Regions from separate parts of the Vibrio sp. QJM3NY_39 genome, predicted to be linked through region 3. Evidence: riboswitches for the same ligand, from Rfam matches in the RefSeq annotation. Region 3 holds a riboswitch; each other region holds the start of a gene.
The links. A riboswitch is a leader RNA that binds a small molecule or an ion and turns the genes downstream of it on or off. The one in region 3 is predicted to bind thiamine pyrophosphate.
Positions count from the first base shown of each region.

Region 1 (5,622 bases), on a different replicon from region 3:
CCGCAATGGTTGCAAGAATTTCTACTGCATGACCGTTGGGTTCTTGCAGTCTCGGGAACGCATGGCAAGACTACTACATCAAGCATGTTGGCTTGGATCTTGGAAGACTGTGGCTATGCACCGGGCTTCTTAGTTGGTGGTGTGTTGGGTAACTTTGGTATATCTGCTCGCCTTGGTGAAAGCATGTTCTTCGTGGTTGAAGCCGACGAATACGATAGTGCTTTTTTCGATAAACGATCTAAGTTCGTTCATTACCACCCAAGAACCTTGGTCATGAATAATCTTGAGTTCGATCATGCGGATATCTTTGATGATCTTGAAGCGATCAAGCGACAGTTTCATCATTTGGTTCGCACTGTGCCAAGTAATGGTCGTATTTTTTCACCGAAGCAAGATACGGCTATTGAAGATGTTCTTTCTCGTGGGTGTTGGAGTGAGACTGAATCGAGCGGCGAACTTGGCGATTGGGATGCCAAGAAACTGGTTAAAGATGGCTCCAAATTTGAGGTCTATTTCCAAGACGAATGTGTTGGAACCGTAGACTGGGATTTGGTTGGCGATCATAACGTAAGTAATGCCTTGATGGCGATTGCGGCGGCAAGACATGTTGGTGTTACACCCGACTTAGGATGTGAATCACTGGCGGCGTTCATTAATACCAAGCGTCGCTTAGAGTTCAAAGGTGAGGTAGTAGGTGTTTCTGTTTATGACGATTTTGCTCATCATCCTACAGCGATTGAACTTACTCTGGGTGGCTTACGTAATAAGGTCGATACGAAAAAAATCATTGCCGTTTTAGAGCCTCGTTCTGCCACCATGAAGCGTGGTGTGCATAAAGAAACCTTGGCTGATTCTCTTAAACAGGCGGATTCTACCTACTTATTCCAACCAGATAACATTGATTGGTCTGTACAAGATGTTGCCGATGCGTGCCATCAACCCGCACATGTAAGTGATGACATGGATACATTCGTTGCTAGAATTGTCTCAGAGGCACAAGCGGGCGACCAAATCTTGGTAATGAGCAATGGTGGCTTTGGTGGTATTCACCAGAAACTGTTGGATGCGTTGGCACTCAAAGGCTAACTGATCCACGATCTTATATTTTGAAGTAATTGAGAACATGACAAAACACGATAAAGCTATAACCCTCGCTTTCACTGGCGCATCAGGTGCGCCTTATGGCCTGCGTTTACTTGAATGCCTTTTGGCGGCGGATTATCAGGTCTATTTACTGATATCGTCGGCTGCGCGAGTGGTGTTGGCGACCGAGCATGAACTTAAGTTACCTGCAGGACCCGATGCAGCGAAACAAGCTTTGGTTAAACACCTTGGGTGTGACCCCGAAAAGCTGGTGGTGTGTGGCAAAGATGATTGGTTCTCACCGGTTGCCTCTGGCTCTGCAGCGCCGAAGCAGATGGTCGTTTGTCCATGTTCAGCGGGAAGCTTGGCTTCAATTGCTCATGGCTTATCGGATAATCTGATTGAGCGTGCTGCAGATGTGGTCATGAAAGAACGAGGCCAACTGTTGTTGGTGGTTCGTGAGACGCCATTCTCGACGCTGCACTTAGAGAACATGCATAAGCTATCGACTATGGGCGTGACGATCATGCCTGCCGCTCCGGGTTTTTATCATCAACCTAAGTCGATTGAAGATCTGGTCGATTTTATGGTGGCGCGCATTTTGGACCATCTTGGCATCGAGCAAGGTTTAGTGCCACGTTGGGGTTACGATCAACGTAATTGATCCAAACTTGATAGCTTATTGTTAAAATTCGAATTACAATTCTGAACACTCATCGGGGAGCGAACCATTCAAATAATGAATGCGAGCTGAGATCAAGCAAGTGCTTGGGACCCGTAAACCTGAACCAGATAATGCTGGCGTAGGAATTGAGTTAGGAACAACTTCTACCGTTCTCCTCCCTCAAACCTGTGCCGCTCAGACCATGGAGAGCGTCCAGTGAAATTTACATTAACAACTCTTGCTGTTACTACAGCCATCTCTTTTTCTGCCTTTGCTGCAGACAATACCCTAACGGTTTATACCTATGACTCTTTTGCTGCGGATTGGGGCCCTCGTCCTGCCGTTGAAAAAGCATTTGAAGAAAAGTGTGGCTGCGATGTGAACTTTGTCGCGCTAGAAGATGGCGTATCTATTCTGAACCGCTTACGTCTTGAAGGTGGTAACAGCAAAGCTGATATCGTGTTAGGCCTAGATAACAATCTGATGGCTGAAGCGAAAGCGACGGGCTTATTGGCTGAGCACAATGTTGATACGTCTTCAGTGACACTTCCTAACGGCTGGGACGACAGCACCTTTGTTCCTTATGATTTTGGTTACTTTGCGTTTATCTATAACAAAGAGAAACTAGCAAACCCACCTAAGAGCTTGAAAGAACTGGTTGAGCAGCGTGACGACCTCAAGGTTATTTACCAAGACCCACGTACATCTACGCCGGGTCAAGGCATGATGCTATGGATGAAGTCAGTATACGGTGATGAAGCGACAGCAGCTTGGAAGAAACTTGCTCAGAAGACGGTTACGGTTACTAAAGGTTGGTCTGAAGCTTACTCTATGTTCTTAAAGGGGGAGTCGGACTTAGTCTTGTCTTACACAACATCTCCTGCTTACCACATCATTGCAGAAAGTGATTCTAAGTATGCAGCTGCAAGCTTTGAAGAAGGTCATTACACTCAAGTGGAAGTGGCTGCGAAAGTTAAAGGCAGCAAAAATGAAAAACTGGCCGATGAGTTTATGGCGTTTATCTTAAGTGATGAATTCCAATCGGCGATGCCAACTGGCAACTGGATGTACCCAGTGACGGGTATCGAGCTACCCAAAGGGTTCGAGCAGTTAACAGTACCGCAGAAAGCTCTGAGTTTTACGCCTGAAGAAATCGCTGCTAAGCGTAAGCCATGGATTCGTGAATGGCAGAGTGCACTTACTTTTTAAAGGATTAGCTTTCTAGCTTAACTTTCTAAAGATGAGTTTCCTAAAGCTCAGCTTTCTAACTTTCTGTATTTAAAGGTTCGTTCGATATTAACTGAGTGAACCACTTACGGTAAAAAATCAATTTATGATAAAGAAAACACCTAAGGTCGGGATCTGGGTTGCGATACTCATTACCGCCTTTGTGGTTTCAGCAGTTGGGGCATTGCTTAGCAATGCCCCTTCTCTTGATATCAGCCAAGTATGGTCCGATCCTTACTATTGGCACGTAACGAAATTCAGTTTTTATCAAGCGACACTCTCAACTGTGCTGAGTGTTGGCTTTGCTATACCTATTGCTCATGCTTTGTGTCGCAGGCAATTTTTTGGGCGAGCTCTGTTGTTAAGGCTGTTCGCATCGACCTTGGTTTTGCCTGTGTTAGTCGGTGTGTTTGGTTTGCTTGCAATTTATGGCAACAGTGGTTGGTTAGCTAAATTTCTGGCGAACTTCGATATTGAATTACCATTCTCCATCTATGGATTGAATGGCATTTTGCTCGCACATGTCTTTTTTAATCTGCCCTATGCCAGCCGTTTACTTTTACAAGCTTTAGATACCGTGCCTGCCGAGCAGCACAAGCTGTGTGCTCATTTGGGTATGAGTCATTGGAATAAATTTAAATGGGTCGAATGGCCGCGATTGAGACAACAACTGCCTCATGTGTGTGGCTTAGTCTTCATGTTGTGCTTTACTAGCTTTGCTACCGTGATGGCGCTAGGTGGAGGTCCGAAATCGACCACTATCGAACTCGCTATTTATCAAGCGATTAAATTCGACTTTGACTTACAGGCTGGTGCCTTGCTCGCGATATGGCAAATGCTGCTGTGTGGAGTGCTCGCGGTGAGTATTCAGCGCCTGTCGAAACCTATTTCAGTGACGGCCAGTCAGTTGTCGGAAGAGAAATATTTGGTTAAGGACTGCTGGTGGTCAAAAGCTTGGGATAGCTTTTGGATCATAGTAGTCTCAATGCTGGTATTGCCGCCATTAGCCATGGTTATCGTCAGTGGTATTAACTCACAAGCACTAACTGTGCTCAGCAGCGAACCGTTTTGGGCTGCGCTAATGACCTCAGTTAAAGTTGCGTCCTTAGCAAGTGTTATTGCCGTCGGTATTGGTATTGCGATACTGCTGACCAGTCGTGCATGGCGTTTGCAGAACAAGAACTTTAGAGCCGATAAAATCGAGCTGATTGGTACCATTATCTTAGTGACACCAGGGTTAGTGATCAGTACGGGACTCTTCTTATTACTGCGTTCATTTACCGATGTATTTAGCTTAGCTTTCTTTATTGTGATTGCAGTAAATAGCTTAATGGCACTGCCTTATGTGATCAAAACCTTAGCCCAACCTATGTTGCATTTATCTCAACAGTATCAATACGTGTGTGCAAGCTTGGGAATGACAGGTTTCACACGTTTTAGGCTGGTGGAGTGGCGCGCACTACGTAAACCAATGGCGCAAGCCTTTTCTATTAGCTTTATGCTGGCGATGGGGGACTTGAGTGCCATTGCCTTGTTTGGTAGCCAAGATTTTAGAACGCTGCCTTTGTATCTATTCCAATTGTTAGGCAGCTATCAAATGGAAGCCGCCGCGGTGGTTTCTGTGAGTTTACTGCTGCTGAGTGTGGGCAGTTTTAGCTTAATAGAATTTTTATTTACTCGAAGCTCAAACCCTAATGCTAAAGAGTTAAGGAACCGATGATGTTAGTGATGAAAGAGGTGGACTACCACTATCACCGAGAGTTGTTTCGCTTTGATTTCCAAGCTGAGCAGGGCGACATTGTCGCGTTGATGGGGCCGAGTGGCGCTGGTAAATCAACGTTGTTGGCGCTAGTTGCGGGATTCATAGAGCCTACATCGGGTGAGATATCAGTGGCAGGACAATCGCTTATTGGTAAAGAAGCGCACCAACGTCCATTGGCGATGTTGTTCCAAGAACACAATCTTTTTGCCCATCTCACCGTACGTGAAAATATTGGTTTAGGGCTGCATCCAGGATTAAAGCTTACAGCAACCCAAAAGCTCAAAGTTGAGCAAGCAGCCGCACAAGTAGGTGTTGCAGAGTATTTAGATAGATTGCCTGAGCATTTATCGGGTGGCCAGCGCCAGCGTGTCGCGTTAGCCCGCTGTTTTGTTCAGCCTCATGATATCTGGTTGCTTGATGAACCTTTCTCTGCGCTTGATCCTTTGCTGCGCGAGGAGATGCTTAGCTTAGTGAAGCGATTAGCGGCAGAACGAAATATTACGGTATTGATGGTGACGCACCATTTAGGTGATGCACGCAGTATCGCGAATAAGTTTATTTTTGTGGCGCTAGGTAAGGTGTTGGTTGAAGACTCGATAGAGGTACTGACCGCTACTCATCCACAGCAAGAATTAAGTTCGTTTGTTAAAGCGGGTGAGTGACGACTGAGTATTGGTCTTGTGGGCTTTGACATTGAGTAAGTCGAAAAAAAAAGACCTAGCATGTGCTAGGTCTTTTATTATCTTTCTGAGCAAAGGGAGACTAAGATTAGTCGCCTTGCTTTAGCTCTTTTAAGATTTGGAAGATCTCGCGAGAAGACTTCGCTGGCTTGTTTGCTGATTTCTCTTTGTTAGCTTGGCGAGCTAGCTGACGAAGACGTTGACGG
Region 1 is NZ_CM173505.1:363,443-369,064, forward strand. It holds gene mpl (UDP-N-acetylmuramate:L-alanyl-gamma-D-glutamyl-meso-diaminopimelate ligase) at 1-1,086, shown strand, start outside; gene AC3CHU_RS01740 (flavin prenyltransferase UbiX) at 1,124-1,747, shown strand; TPP riboswitch at 1,791-1,910, shown strand; gene thiB (thiamine ABC transporter substrate binding subunit) at 1,964-2,956, shown strand; gene thiP (thiamine/thiamine pyrophosphate ABC transporter permease ThiP) at 3,081-4,694, shown strand; gene thiQ (thiamine ABC transporter ATP-binding protein) at 4,694-5,398, shown strand; gene yjgA (ribosome biogenesis factor YjgA) at 5,505-5,622, opposite strand, start outside.
Region 1: another riboswitch for thiamine pyrophosphate. It lies ahead of thiB (thiamine ABC transporter substrate binding subunit); the one in region 3 lies ahead of thiD (bifunctional hydroxymethylpyrimidine kinase/phosphomethylpyrimidine kinase).

Region 2 (5,622 bases), on a different replicon from region 3:
ATAGCTAGGCTCCTGCGCAACCTCTTCACCAATATTTGAAGGTTTAGGCGTCATCAGTTTTTCAAAAAACTCGATCACCTTTTTGGGGTCTTCCGCTAATGTAATCGCACGAACAACCGCCAAACTCGACACCCCACAATCCCACACCTGCTCAGCTGTTGATTGGTCAATACCACCAATAGCAACCGTCGGATAACCGATGAGTTGTTCTGTGTATGGGATAGTATCAATCAGCTGTTGATACAGAGATAAACGAACTAAACCCTGAGGCTTTGATGGCATCTGTTTAGTTGATGTTGGGAAGATGTGGCCTAGCGCAATATAGCTTGGGTTAATCTGAACAATGCGTAGCAACTCGTAATAGCCATGAGTCGATAACCCAATCTTTATACCCGCAAAGCTCAACTGTGAGAGGTTTGATTCTTCAATATCCTCTTGCCCTAAATGAACACCAAAAGCGTCATGCTTGAGTGCAAGCTTCCAGTAATCATTGATAAAAACTTGAGCGTTATACTCACGACCAAGATCGATAGATCGTGCGACTTGTTGTTCTAAATCCGCTTGCTGTGGGTTTTTAATACGTAGCTGAACAGTGTTGATGCCAAGCTTGAGCAACCTTTCGATCCACTCAGCATCATCAACCACTGGGTATAGCCCTAGGCTACTCTTACTCAATTCAGGGAACGAAAGTGATGTTCCCTGGTGAGCCCAACCAACACTAATATCCAGTCGCTCATCTTCCAGAACTGGGATCGGAAAGTTTTGATAGCTTGCTGGCCATGTTCCACGTGAAACATTAAATGCTGCGCGAGCTAAAACCAGTGCGTCTTCTAATGGAAATTCCAGCGCCAACAAAGTAAGTAACCAAGCAAAATGGCCACGATTATCTAACTCCTGATGAGCTGTAGTTTCACTCTTGATGACACGATTAGCATCTAGGTGAGACCAGATATCCATTACAGATGAATCATCTGAGACACCTATATAGATAGTGTTTGGAGATTGTGTAAAGGCACCACAAACGTCAGTTAGTGCGACTGAATTACTGTAATCAACAACATGGTTCAGTTCCGCTAACTTACACTCCGCCAATGAATCAACATCATGAGCAAAGCCAATAGATAACGTCTGCTGAATATCAACGACAGAGAAGTATTGAGCTGGGCTTACACCCAACTCAACTGCACCGGTTGCCAAGCCTTGTCGCTTAGCAACCAATAGACAGTTTTGAACCTCCCCCGTTAACTCGATGTCTTGAGATGGGATGAGAATCTTCACTGTCATTATTCCTCTAATTGAGCTTCTTTTACGCCCACAGCTGGGTGGTAAAGTTCAGAGCCAGTATCACGGAACTCTTGTGATTTCTGACGCATCCCTTCCAACGGGTTATCTAGCATCTTAATCTCGATAGCCTGATCCGCGGCTACTTGTTCGGTGTCTTTCGCATACTCTCGAACTTCTTGAGAAATCTTCATCGAGCAGAATTTAGGTCCACACATTGAGCAGAAGTGAGCAACCTTGCCCGACTCTTGTGGCAGAGTTTCATCATGGAAAGAACGCGCGGTTTCAGGATCTAAAGCTAGATTGAATTGGTCTTCCCAACGGAATTCAAAACGTGCCTTTGATAATGCATTATCTCGGATTTGTGCGCCCGGATGTCCTTTAGCGAGGTCCGCTGCGTGTGCTGCTAGCTTGTAAGTAATCAAGCCAGTCTTCACATCTTCTTTATTTGGTAAGCCTAGGTGCTCTTTAGGGGTGACATAACAGAGCATCGCACAGCCGTACCAACCAATCATGGCCGCGCCAATACCAGAGGTAATATGGTCGTAACCAGGGGCAATATCTGTCGTCAATGGGCCTAAAGTATAGAAAGGCGCTTCATGGCAGTGCTCTAACTGCTCGTCCATATTCTCTTTAATCAGGTGCATTGGTACATGTCCAGGGCCTTCAATGATCACCTGAACATCATATTCCCAAGCCACTTTAGTCAACTCACCTAGAGTACGTAACTCCGAGAATTGAGCCTCATCATTAGCATCTGCAATTGAGCCCGGGCGTAAACCGTCACCTAATGACAGAGCAACATCGTACTTCGCACAGATCTCACAGATCTCACGGAAGTGGGTATAAAGGAAACTTTCTTGGTGATGAGCAAGACACCATTTCGCGATGATGGAACCGCCACGAGAGACAATACCAGTCACACGCTTAGCGGTCATAGGAACGTAGCGAAGCAACAAGCCAGCATGAATAGTGAAGTAATCAACACCCTGCTCTGCTTGTTCAATCAAGGTATCGCGCATCACTTCCCAGTTAAGGTCTTCGGCAACGCCATTCACTTTTTCAAGCGCTTGATACATAGGAACCGTACCAATTGGTACTGGGCTATTACGTAGGATCCATTCGCGAGTCTCGTGAATATTACGACCAGTAGAAAGATCCATCACGGTATCGCCACCCCAGCGAGTCGACCAGACTAGCTTCTCAACTTCTTCTTCAATCGAAGAGCTTACTGAAGAGTTACCGATATTGGCGTTCACCTTCACTAAAAAGTTTCTACCAATAATCATCGGTTCTGATTCTGGGTGGTTGATGTTTGAAGGGATAATAGCTCGACCTTCAGCAACCTCTTTACGCACGAACTCAGGAGTAATTTCTTTCGGCAGGTTTGCACCAAAGTTATGGCCAGGGTGTTGATGGTTAAGCTGCTCATCAGCGAACTTCTGACGTCCCATGTTCTCACGTATGGCAATGTACTCCATTTCAGGTGTGATAATACCCTGACGAGCATAGTGCAGTTGAGTAACACATTGGTTGTCTGTCGCGCGACGAATTCTAGGCAGGTTGCCGTAGCGAAGGTCGTCTAGAGTTTCATCTTCTAAACGTTCTTTGGTGTAAACAGAGCTTACGTCGTCTAACAGTTCCGTATCACCACGCTCTTCAATCCATTGCTCTCGCAACTTAGGAAGACCGCTATACAGGTCTATTTGATGTGTAGGGTCTGTGTAAACACCTGAGGTATCGTAAACTTGAATGGGTACATTAGGTTCGAATACAGGCTCTTTTTTGGTACCACCAACAAGGCTATCAGCGAGTGATATTTCTCGGACAGGGACTTGAATGTCCTCTCGAGATCCTTGGATGTAAGCTTTTTTTGAGTTTGGATAGGGTTGTACGGATAAAGAATCAATGAAATTCTTCGCTTCCAGTCTTGCTTGTTTACGAGTCGACATAGCATTTTTCCTTGGCTTTTAGCCATTATTTATAGGGATAAAAATGCTTGACGGATTAGATGCTACAAGAGGGATCACGGTAAGAAATACAGTTGTGATCTGGAGATAGATCTCTAGAAGGATTCTAGTTAGATATCTACTCTTGTTCCCTTCGCAGGTATTAGCCTGATCAGGTTCAACGGATCCCGAGTTAACGGTCTCAGCCATATGGCACTCCGACAAGTTCGATCGAGTATATAAAAACGGCTTGGATAAACCAAGCCGAGTTGTTAACAAATCGTAAGAAAGTTTTAAGACTTTATCAAAAGTTGGAAGCCGATCCATGCGGCTGAAATACTGAGTACCACGTTGAGTAGCACATTGAGTCCCATCTTAAAGAAAGCGCCCTGCTGCATAAGAAGTACGTTATCCATAGAAAACGTAGAAAATGTAGTCAGTGCTCCTAGGAAACCAAGACCGATGATTTGTCTCCACGGTTCCGTCGCGACCATCTCGTTTTCAAACGCGGCGATGAGCAATCCCATAATCAAAGAGCCAATCACGTTAACAGTCAACGTACCGTAAGGAAAACCACGTCCTAACATCACAACGCATAACTCTGAAATCAAGTAACGTGAACAAGCACCAAACGCGCCACCGATGGCGATAAAACCTAGAATAGATAACTGACCCATTGAATCCTCCCAAACAATAATCCCTATATTCTAGCTTTAACGCCGATAAAAGCGAGGGTAGAAACTAAGAATGCATGCGCAAATATTAAACGTTACAGGTGTCACTTAACTTCAATGTATCCCATTAAACCCGTTTTCATGTGTTCTATAACATGACAGTGGTACATCCAGCGGCCAGGGTTATCTGCAACAAATGCAGCTTTAGCTCGGCCGTTTTTTCCAAGTAACACTGTATCGGTATGGAAAGGCTCTTCAACTTTCTTCCCATCAAGTTCCAATACAGTGAATGTATGACCGTGAATATGGATCGGGTGATGGTATTGGGTGACGTTCTTTAGATCGAATATGTAAGTCTTACCTAACTCTAAAGTCGTCAACGGCTCAGGAATATTGTCTTTGCTCATCCCTTCCCATGCTCTTTTATTAGTAAGCCAAAACTTAGGCATCGATTTCCCATCTTTAGAAACTGGTGATACCGCACCTTCCCACTCGAACACAAAATCGATCTCTTCAGCATTAGCAAGATCTAGATTAGGTACCGGGTTAAGAGGTAACAATGGCAATAAACGCCCTTCAGTAAGGGGGGAATCTACTACCTCGAACTCACATAAAGAGAAAGGAAAGCGGCCCTTCATTTGAAGAACATTAACTCGCTCGCCTACTTTGGGCGCTATCAGTCCAATATCCACGCGCATCCCTGGGCCGATTTTATGTTGAGTCAGTTTATATGGCGTCTTTACAGGATTACCATCAATGGCAATCACCCATGCCTCAGCCCCTTCGACAGCAATAGGATAAGTGATCGTATTATCGACATTCGCGATACGCAGTCGAGTCGTTGCATGCTGCTTTAATTGGTATACAGGTTCATGAACACCATTGACGCTACTCCACTCTCCTGGAGTACCCATACGAGCACTGAGTCGTGGGATCATTAAATCTTTCCATTGACCCTGCTTGTCGATGTGCCAATGCTTAAGCATCAATGCGTGTTCTTCATCGAACCGTACTGGATTGCTCTCTTCTACGATAATAAGACCAACTAAGCCCATACCAAGCTGCTTCACGCTATTCATGTGTGGGTGATACCAAAACGTACCGGCATCTGGTGGCGTAAACTCATAAATGAATGTTTCACCTGGCATGATTGGTGGCTGACTTAAGAAGGGAACCCCATCCATTTCGATAGGAATTCTTAAACCATGCCAATGAATAGTCGTCGGCTCTGATAGCTTATTCGTAAAGCGGATCGTGACCTTTTCACCCTGTCGACATCGAATCGTCGGAGCAGGGATCTGTCCATTAAAGGCTAAAACATTGGTATTAAACCCCGTCACCAACTCAGCTGTTGAAGGTTCTGCAGTTAAGTCATAAACATACTTTCCTTGCTCATCAACTGACCGGTTAATTGAGCAAGCGGGTAGAACAGTGAGTGCTGATATAGCGAGAGATGATTGAATAAACTTACGACGGGAGATATCCATATTTGTTGCCTTTTAGTAATAACGACCAAAATGTAACAAAATATTGAGAATAATTCTCATAAAGAAGTGGGGATTGTGCTGTTGATTGTTTATAAAAGAGGCTGGGATAAGTAAGCACTTACACTTTTAAGGCTAGGTTTTATTAAAAGCAGGAATTATCGACTAAAAATCGAACAAATATAAAGTGAAAAAACAGAACTTCTGCTGAGGCATTGATATGGCAGGGTGGAG
Region 2 is NZ_CM173505.1:31,284-36,905, reverse strand. It holds gene AC3CHU_RS00160 (thiamine phosphate synthase) at 1-1,284, opposite strand, end outside; gene AC3CHU_RS00165 (HesA/MoeB/ThiF family protein) at 1-2, opposite strand, end outside; gene thiC (phosphomethylpyrimidine synthase ThiC) at 1,284-3,233, opposite strand; TPP riboswitch at 3,363-3,461, opposite strand; gene crcB (fluoride efflux transporter CrcB) at 3,524-3,907, opposite strand; gene AC3CHU_RS00145 (multicopper oxidase family protein) at 4,009-5,391, opposite strand.
Region 2: another riboswitch for thiamine pyrophosphate. It lies ahead of thiC (phosphomethylpyrimidine synthase ThiC); the one in region 3 lies ahead of thiD (bifunctional hydroxymethylpyrimidine kinase/phosphomethylpyrimidine kinase).

Region 3 (5,622 bases):
ATGCAAAACCCTGCGCTAATCAAAGAAGCAGTTGAAGAGCTTGGCCTAGATTTTTCTAAGGTTGAAGCGGCTAAAGAGCAACTTCAAAAATAAGTGAGTTTGAATGAGCTAATATCGTCTTAGCTTAATCAAAATTCAATGAAAAGGTCGTTTAAGTTCAGCAACAGGCTGTCTTAACGGCCTTTTTTGATCTTGGTGGCGATTATTCACTTTGATCAAGTTGCTTTCAATCCCTGCCTCCCATTTTCTACTTAACGACTATTTCAAAACAATTGACAGCACCTTTGCCAAATATGTATTGCTACTGACAGTTTACTTACTAGACTTAATTAACCTATGTGCGACTTGATATGTGCACCTTGATGAACAGTTTTTTTGGGATGAGGAATGCCCTGAATAGTAGGGATATAAACATCAAACAATAGCGCTGTTTATTTATGGGTCACAACAAGAAAAAGAATAAGAGGGCACTCAAATAAGCCCTTTATTGAGCAGTGATTTTATAGGAAATGAGTTATGAAATATTTAAAGGAAACGGCTTTAGCGAGCCTTGTGTTGGCAGGGCTTGTTGGTTGTGGCGGAGACTCAGGATCATCAAGCAGTACGACACCAATTACCTTGAGTGTGAGTGATGCGCCCGTCGATGATGTTAAAGATGTGACGGTGACATTCAGCAAGGTGGCTTTACTTCCTCAAGGGGGAGGTTCGCCACTGATTTATGATGTGTATAAAACGGACGAAAACGGCGACTACGTTGATGAAAATGGCGATCCATTACCTGATGGCGCAGATCCTATTCCGTTAAGTGTTAATTTATTGGATTACCAAGGCAGCGATGCGATCCCTTTGATTGAAAATGAGGTAGTTCCAGTAGGTAGCTATAAGTTGTGTGTGTTTGCGAATGATGGCGATCACCCAACAGATCCATCTTACGTGGTAGAAAATGATGATACGAATCGTGAGTTAACGGTGAAAGGTGAAGGCGCGTGCCCGCAAGGCGTGGGTAAAGAAGATAACGCTGGAGTACTTTACTTTAATAACTCATTTACTGTGAACCAACAAAGTAACGATTTTGTTGTCGAGTTCGATCTTCGACGTGGCCTAAAGAACAGTTCAACTCTCCCTGATTACACCATTCAAAGAACGTCTGTAAGCCTTATTAATACGGTTGAGACAGGAAACATTGAAGGCACTGTTGCTCTTTCTACTTATGATACTTGTAACGGTGGTGATAATACCTTCGTTCAATCGGTTTATTTGTATGAAGGTGACATCGCTAAAGCTGACATGGCACCAATTGGTGGTACAGCGGAGAAAAAACCGATTACTTCAGCTTCAGTGACAATGAATCAAGCACAGACCAACTATGAGTTTTCCCTTGGTTTCATCGACCCAGGTACTTACTCATTAGGTTATACCTGTACTGCGCAACACGACAGTGATGAAGACAATGCAGCACCATTAGCCGCAGGGTTCGAAATATACGAAGCTCAAAACGGCGTGCAAGTAACTGTCGGTCAAGACAGCCAAGTGTCATTCTAACTTTGGTGTGAATGACGATTTTTAATAAAAACGGCCTCTCATTTAGAGGCCGTTTTTGATCACGTCACCTAGTTAGCATGAATTTGATGCGCATTGAGTGTGACTCTAGGGAAGTGATAATGTAACTTTGTATCTCTTACTCTAACTTAGCGAAATGTACTCCGGCGTTGATTATGAAATCTAGCTTAAGCATTCGATTTTATACCAAGCAATTTAATACCCATGCCCATGATGACCATCATCAATTGGTATTGCCCATCCAAGGCAGTATCAATATCGAGATGGTGGGGTATGTCGGTAAAGTGGCGGTGGGCGAATGTGTGGTGATTCCGGTAACCACAGCACATGCGTTTAAAGCGGACGAAGCAGCGCGGTTTATTGTCGCGGATATGGCTGTGTTGCCTCAGCATTTGTTAGAGCACGAGCTATCGGTTTTCACGATAACGCCACCTTTGATGAGCTTCTTGCTGTTTGTTGAGAAGCAGTTGGAATATCAGGTCGATAGTGGCATTGAGTCATCAGTTTTGGATGTGTTTTCATTGCTGTTAGAGCAACAACAAGTCAGCAAGAGCATCGACCCAAGAATCCGTGCGGTACAAAGGCTGATAGCGGATAATTACACGCAGCCGTTATCCATTTCACAACTTGCAGAAACGGCCTGTTTGAGTCCTACTCAATTCAAAAAACGCTTCAAAGAATGCCTGGGTATCAGTGCGCTTAAATACATCACTCGATATCGTATGGAGAAAGCTCAAGCCTTGTTAACCCACACAGATTTACCTGTTCAATTGATCGCTGAAAATGTGGGATATAGTGATGTTTCTGCTTTCAGTCGCCGCTTCTCTCAGCACTTTGGAATGTCTCCAAGGGCGTTTCTAGGCTCAATGAAAGACAGTCTTTAGAAACAACAATAGCGTCCTTTCGGCAAACTAACTTTTATCAATCTTCATTATTATCTATTTCAGAACTGAAAATTGGGTAATAGAAATGAATCTTGCCATCAATCGCGTTAACGAATTCCAAACGGGCACTTTAGCCATCTTGTTTGCTTCCATTTTATGGGGCACGACAGGCACCGCCGCAAGTTTTGCGCCTGATCTAAGCCCATTAGCGATTGGTGCTTTCTCTATGGGTGTCGGCGGCCTAATGCAAGCGGGCCTAGCGTATCGAAAAATCCTATTAGCCCTTGATAAACTTTTGCAGAATAAGAAGCTGTTGGCAGTGAGCGCTTTGGCTTTGGCGGTCTATCCTTTAGCTTTCTATTCTTCAATGAAATTATCAGGCGTGGCGATTGGTACCGTGGTTTCGATTGCAACCGCACCTTTCTTTTCAGCACTGTTAGAGTGTCTGATTAGCAAAAATAACAACATCAACAAACGTTGGCTCACTAGCTTTGCGATTGGTGTCGTGGGTATTGGGTTGTTGGTGTTTTCAGAATCTTCATCGACGAATGAATCCGGTGATGATCTAAAGCTGTTAGGTATTGCTTTGGGTTTGCTCGCTGGGTTGTGTTACGCCATTTATTCTTGGGCGACCAAAGCACTGATCGATAAAGGGATTAAGTCGCAAGCGGCGATGGGCAGTATTTTTGGCCTGGGTGCGATGCTGTTGCTGCCAACGCTCTGGTTTACTGGTGAGAACCTGTTTTCCTCGCAGATTAACGTATTAGTCATCAGTTATCTGACGCTAATCCCACAATGCTTGGGCTATATCGCGTTCAGTTTTGGTTTACGCCACGTGACCGCGAGTAGTGCCAATCTACTTACTTTGTTTGAACCGGTAGTCGCAGCGGTGCTTGCCGTCTGTGTTGTCGGTGAGCTGATTCCTTTTACAGGCTGGCTAGGTATGTTTCTGATTGTGTTGTGCTTGTTGATACAGTCGAAGCCATCTAAAGGAACGTTATAAGTATTTGTTTTGTTGGACCTAATTGAAATTTTTTCATGTGTAATTCTTATAATTGAATAAAATCAGTATCTCAGTTGTGAGAGTGCTGTTACTATCGCTATCAATAGTCGGGGGGCATATACCTTATTTGGTGTTTGCTGAGATCGTTAATCGAGACCCGTTGAACCTGATTCAGTTAACACTGGCGTAGGGAACTATAAGCACTCGATCTACGTCTGCACCCATGAAGACTTTCATGAGCCTAATGCGACTTCTCCTTCGATCAGTGTTCGTTCTCCTACGTCTTGTAAGATAGTAGGAGCGACAATGACACACAGTTCTATTTCAAAAGATTTAACGCCCAAAGCCTCAGTTTCACAGCACTCTGCTGATGGTTCGATTCGAACGAACACTCCGATTGTATTGACGATCGCAGGCTCAGACAGTGGCGGCGGTGCCGGTATCCAAGCTGATATTAAAGCCATGTCTGCTACCGGTAGTTTTGCTTGTTCTGTGATTACCGCTATCACTTCCCAGAACACTCAAGGCGTTTCCGCCATTTTTCCTATTCCACTCGACCATGTCGCTAGTCAGTTAGATGCAGTGTTTACTGATCTCAATATCGTGGCAGTAAAAGTCGGCATGTTGGCCGATTCGCAAATCATCAAAGTCGTTGCAGACAAAATTAAGCAGTATCAACCTAAGCACTTAGTGATTGACCCTGTGATGGTCGCAACCAGTGGTGATCTTCTTCTAGAAAACTCGGCAATTACCACGCTAAAACAAGAGCTGATTCCGCTGGCAGACATCATTACTCCTAACTTGCCAGAAGGCGCTGCACTGACAGGTAAAGCTGTCCCTGAAAGCGAAGCCGAAATGCAGGGCATGATTGAAGACTTACGCGCACTAGGTGCTAAAGCTGTCCTGCTAAAAGGCGGTCACTTAGAGAAGGATGAGAACAGTAACGACTTACTGATTCTGCCAACCACATCTGCTCTGATTAGCGCGAAGCGCTTTCCTACTAAAAATACCCACGGCACGGGTTGTACGCTTTCTTCTGCTATCGCTTCTTTCTTGGCTCAAGGCAACACGCTTACTCAAGCTGTTGACCTAGGTAAACAATACATTTCTCGCGCGATTGCTCACGCTGATGAGCTGCAAGTTGGCCAAGGTCATGGGCCTGTAAATCACTTCTTTGCTGGACACGGTAATGTCCGTTAATACGGTTGGTGTTCAACTCAGCAATGCGACTCTGCGTTACCGAGATAGCGAGCACGCGACCTTATCGGGGCTGTCACTGAGCTTAAAAGCAGGTAAGTGGACGGTGCTACTTGGTCGCAGTGGTTGCGGGAAAACCACGGTATTGCGTTATTTGGCAGGCTTGCTAGATAACAAGGTTGAATGGCAGGGCACATTGGCAACGTCTGATGAATTGCCTTTAACGGATCGCATCGCATACATGGCACAGCAAGACTTGTTACTGCCATGGTTGTCGGTTATCGACAATGTTTGCCTAAGTCATCGTTTTCAAAATTCACCTTCTGATAAAGCACTGCAAACCAATCAAGCACTAGAGTTGTTAGCTGCGGTTGGTTTGGCTGATCACGCGTCTACTATGCCGGATCAATTGTCTGGTGGTATGCGCCAGCGTGTTGCTTTGGCTCGAACCTTAATGCAAGACAAGCCAGTTGTACTGATGGACGAACCTTTCTCTGCGTTAGATGCGGTAACAAGGCATAAGCTACAAAGCTTAGCGTGTGAACTGCTAAAAGGTAAAACCGTTGTTCTGATCACTCATGATCCACAAGAAGCGGTGCGTTTGGCGGACAACTTGTATGTGTTACAAGGCACACCTGCGAATGCTCAGTCTTTATCTGTGCCCAACACGGCCACACCAAGAGTGTTAGATGGTGAATGTGCTGAGTTACAACAAGCGATCTTAGATCAGTTGGAGCGTGATTATGAATGATCTAACACGAAGCGAAGTTGTGGCTCGTTCAGCTAACGTACAGGCTGCCACTACACCTCCTCGTCAGATGAATCCCGTAATGCGTTTGCTGATCAGCAGTGCTGTGATTCTCGGTTTATGGCAACTGGTGGTCGTTATCTTCGAGATGCCGAGCTTCATTCTACCAGCGCCTGCAGAAGTCTTTATTAAGCTAATCGAACGTTACGATGTGTTACTCAAACACACTT
Region 3 is NZ_CM173506.1:1,275,207-1,280,828, forward strand. It holds gene AC3CHU_RS21580 (DUF2999 family protein) at 1-93, shown strand, start outside; gene AC3CHU_RS21585 (DUF4382 domain-containing protein) at 517-1,542, shown strand; gene AC3CHU_RS21590 (helix-turn-helix domain-containing protein) at 1,716-2,444, shown strand; gene AC3CHU_RS21595 (DMT family transporter) at 2,530-3,447, shown strand; TPP riboswitch at 3,546-3,657, shown strand; gene thiD (bifunctional hydroxymethylpyrimidine kinase/phosphomethylpyrimidine kinase) at 3,754-4,647, shown strand; gene AC3CHU_RS21605 (ABC transporter ATP-binding protein) at 4,637-5,395, shown strand; gene AC3CHU_RS21610 (ABC transporter permease) at 5,463-5,622, shown strand, end outside.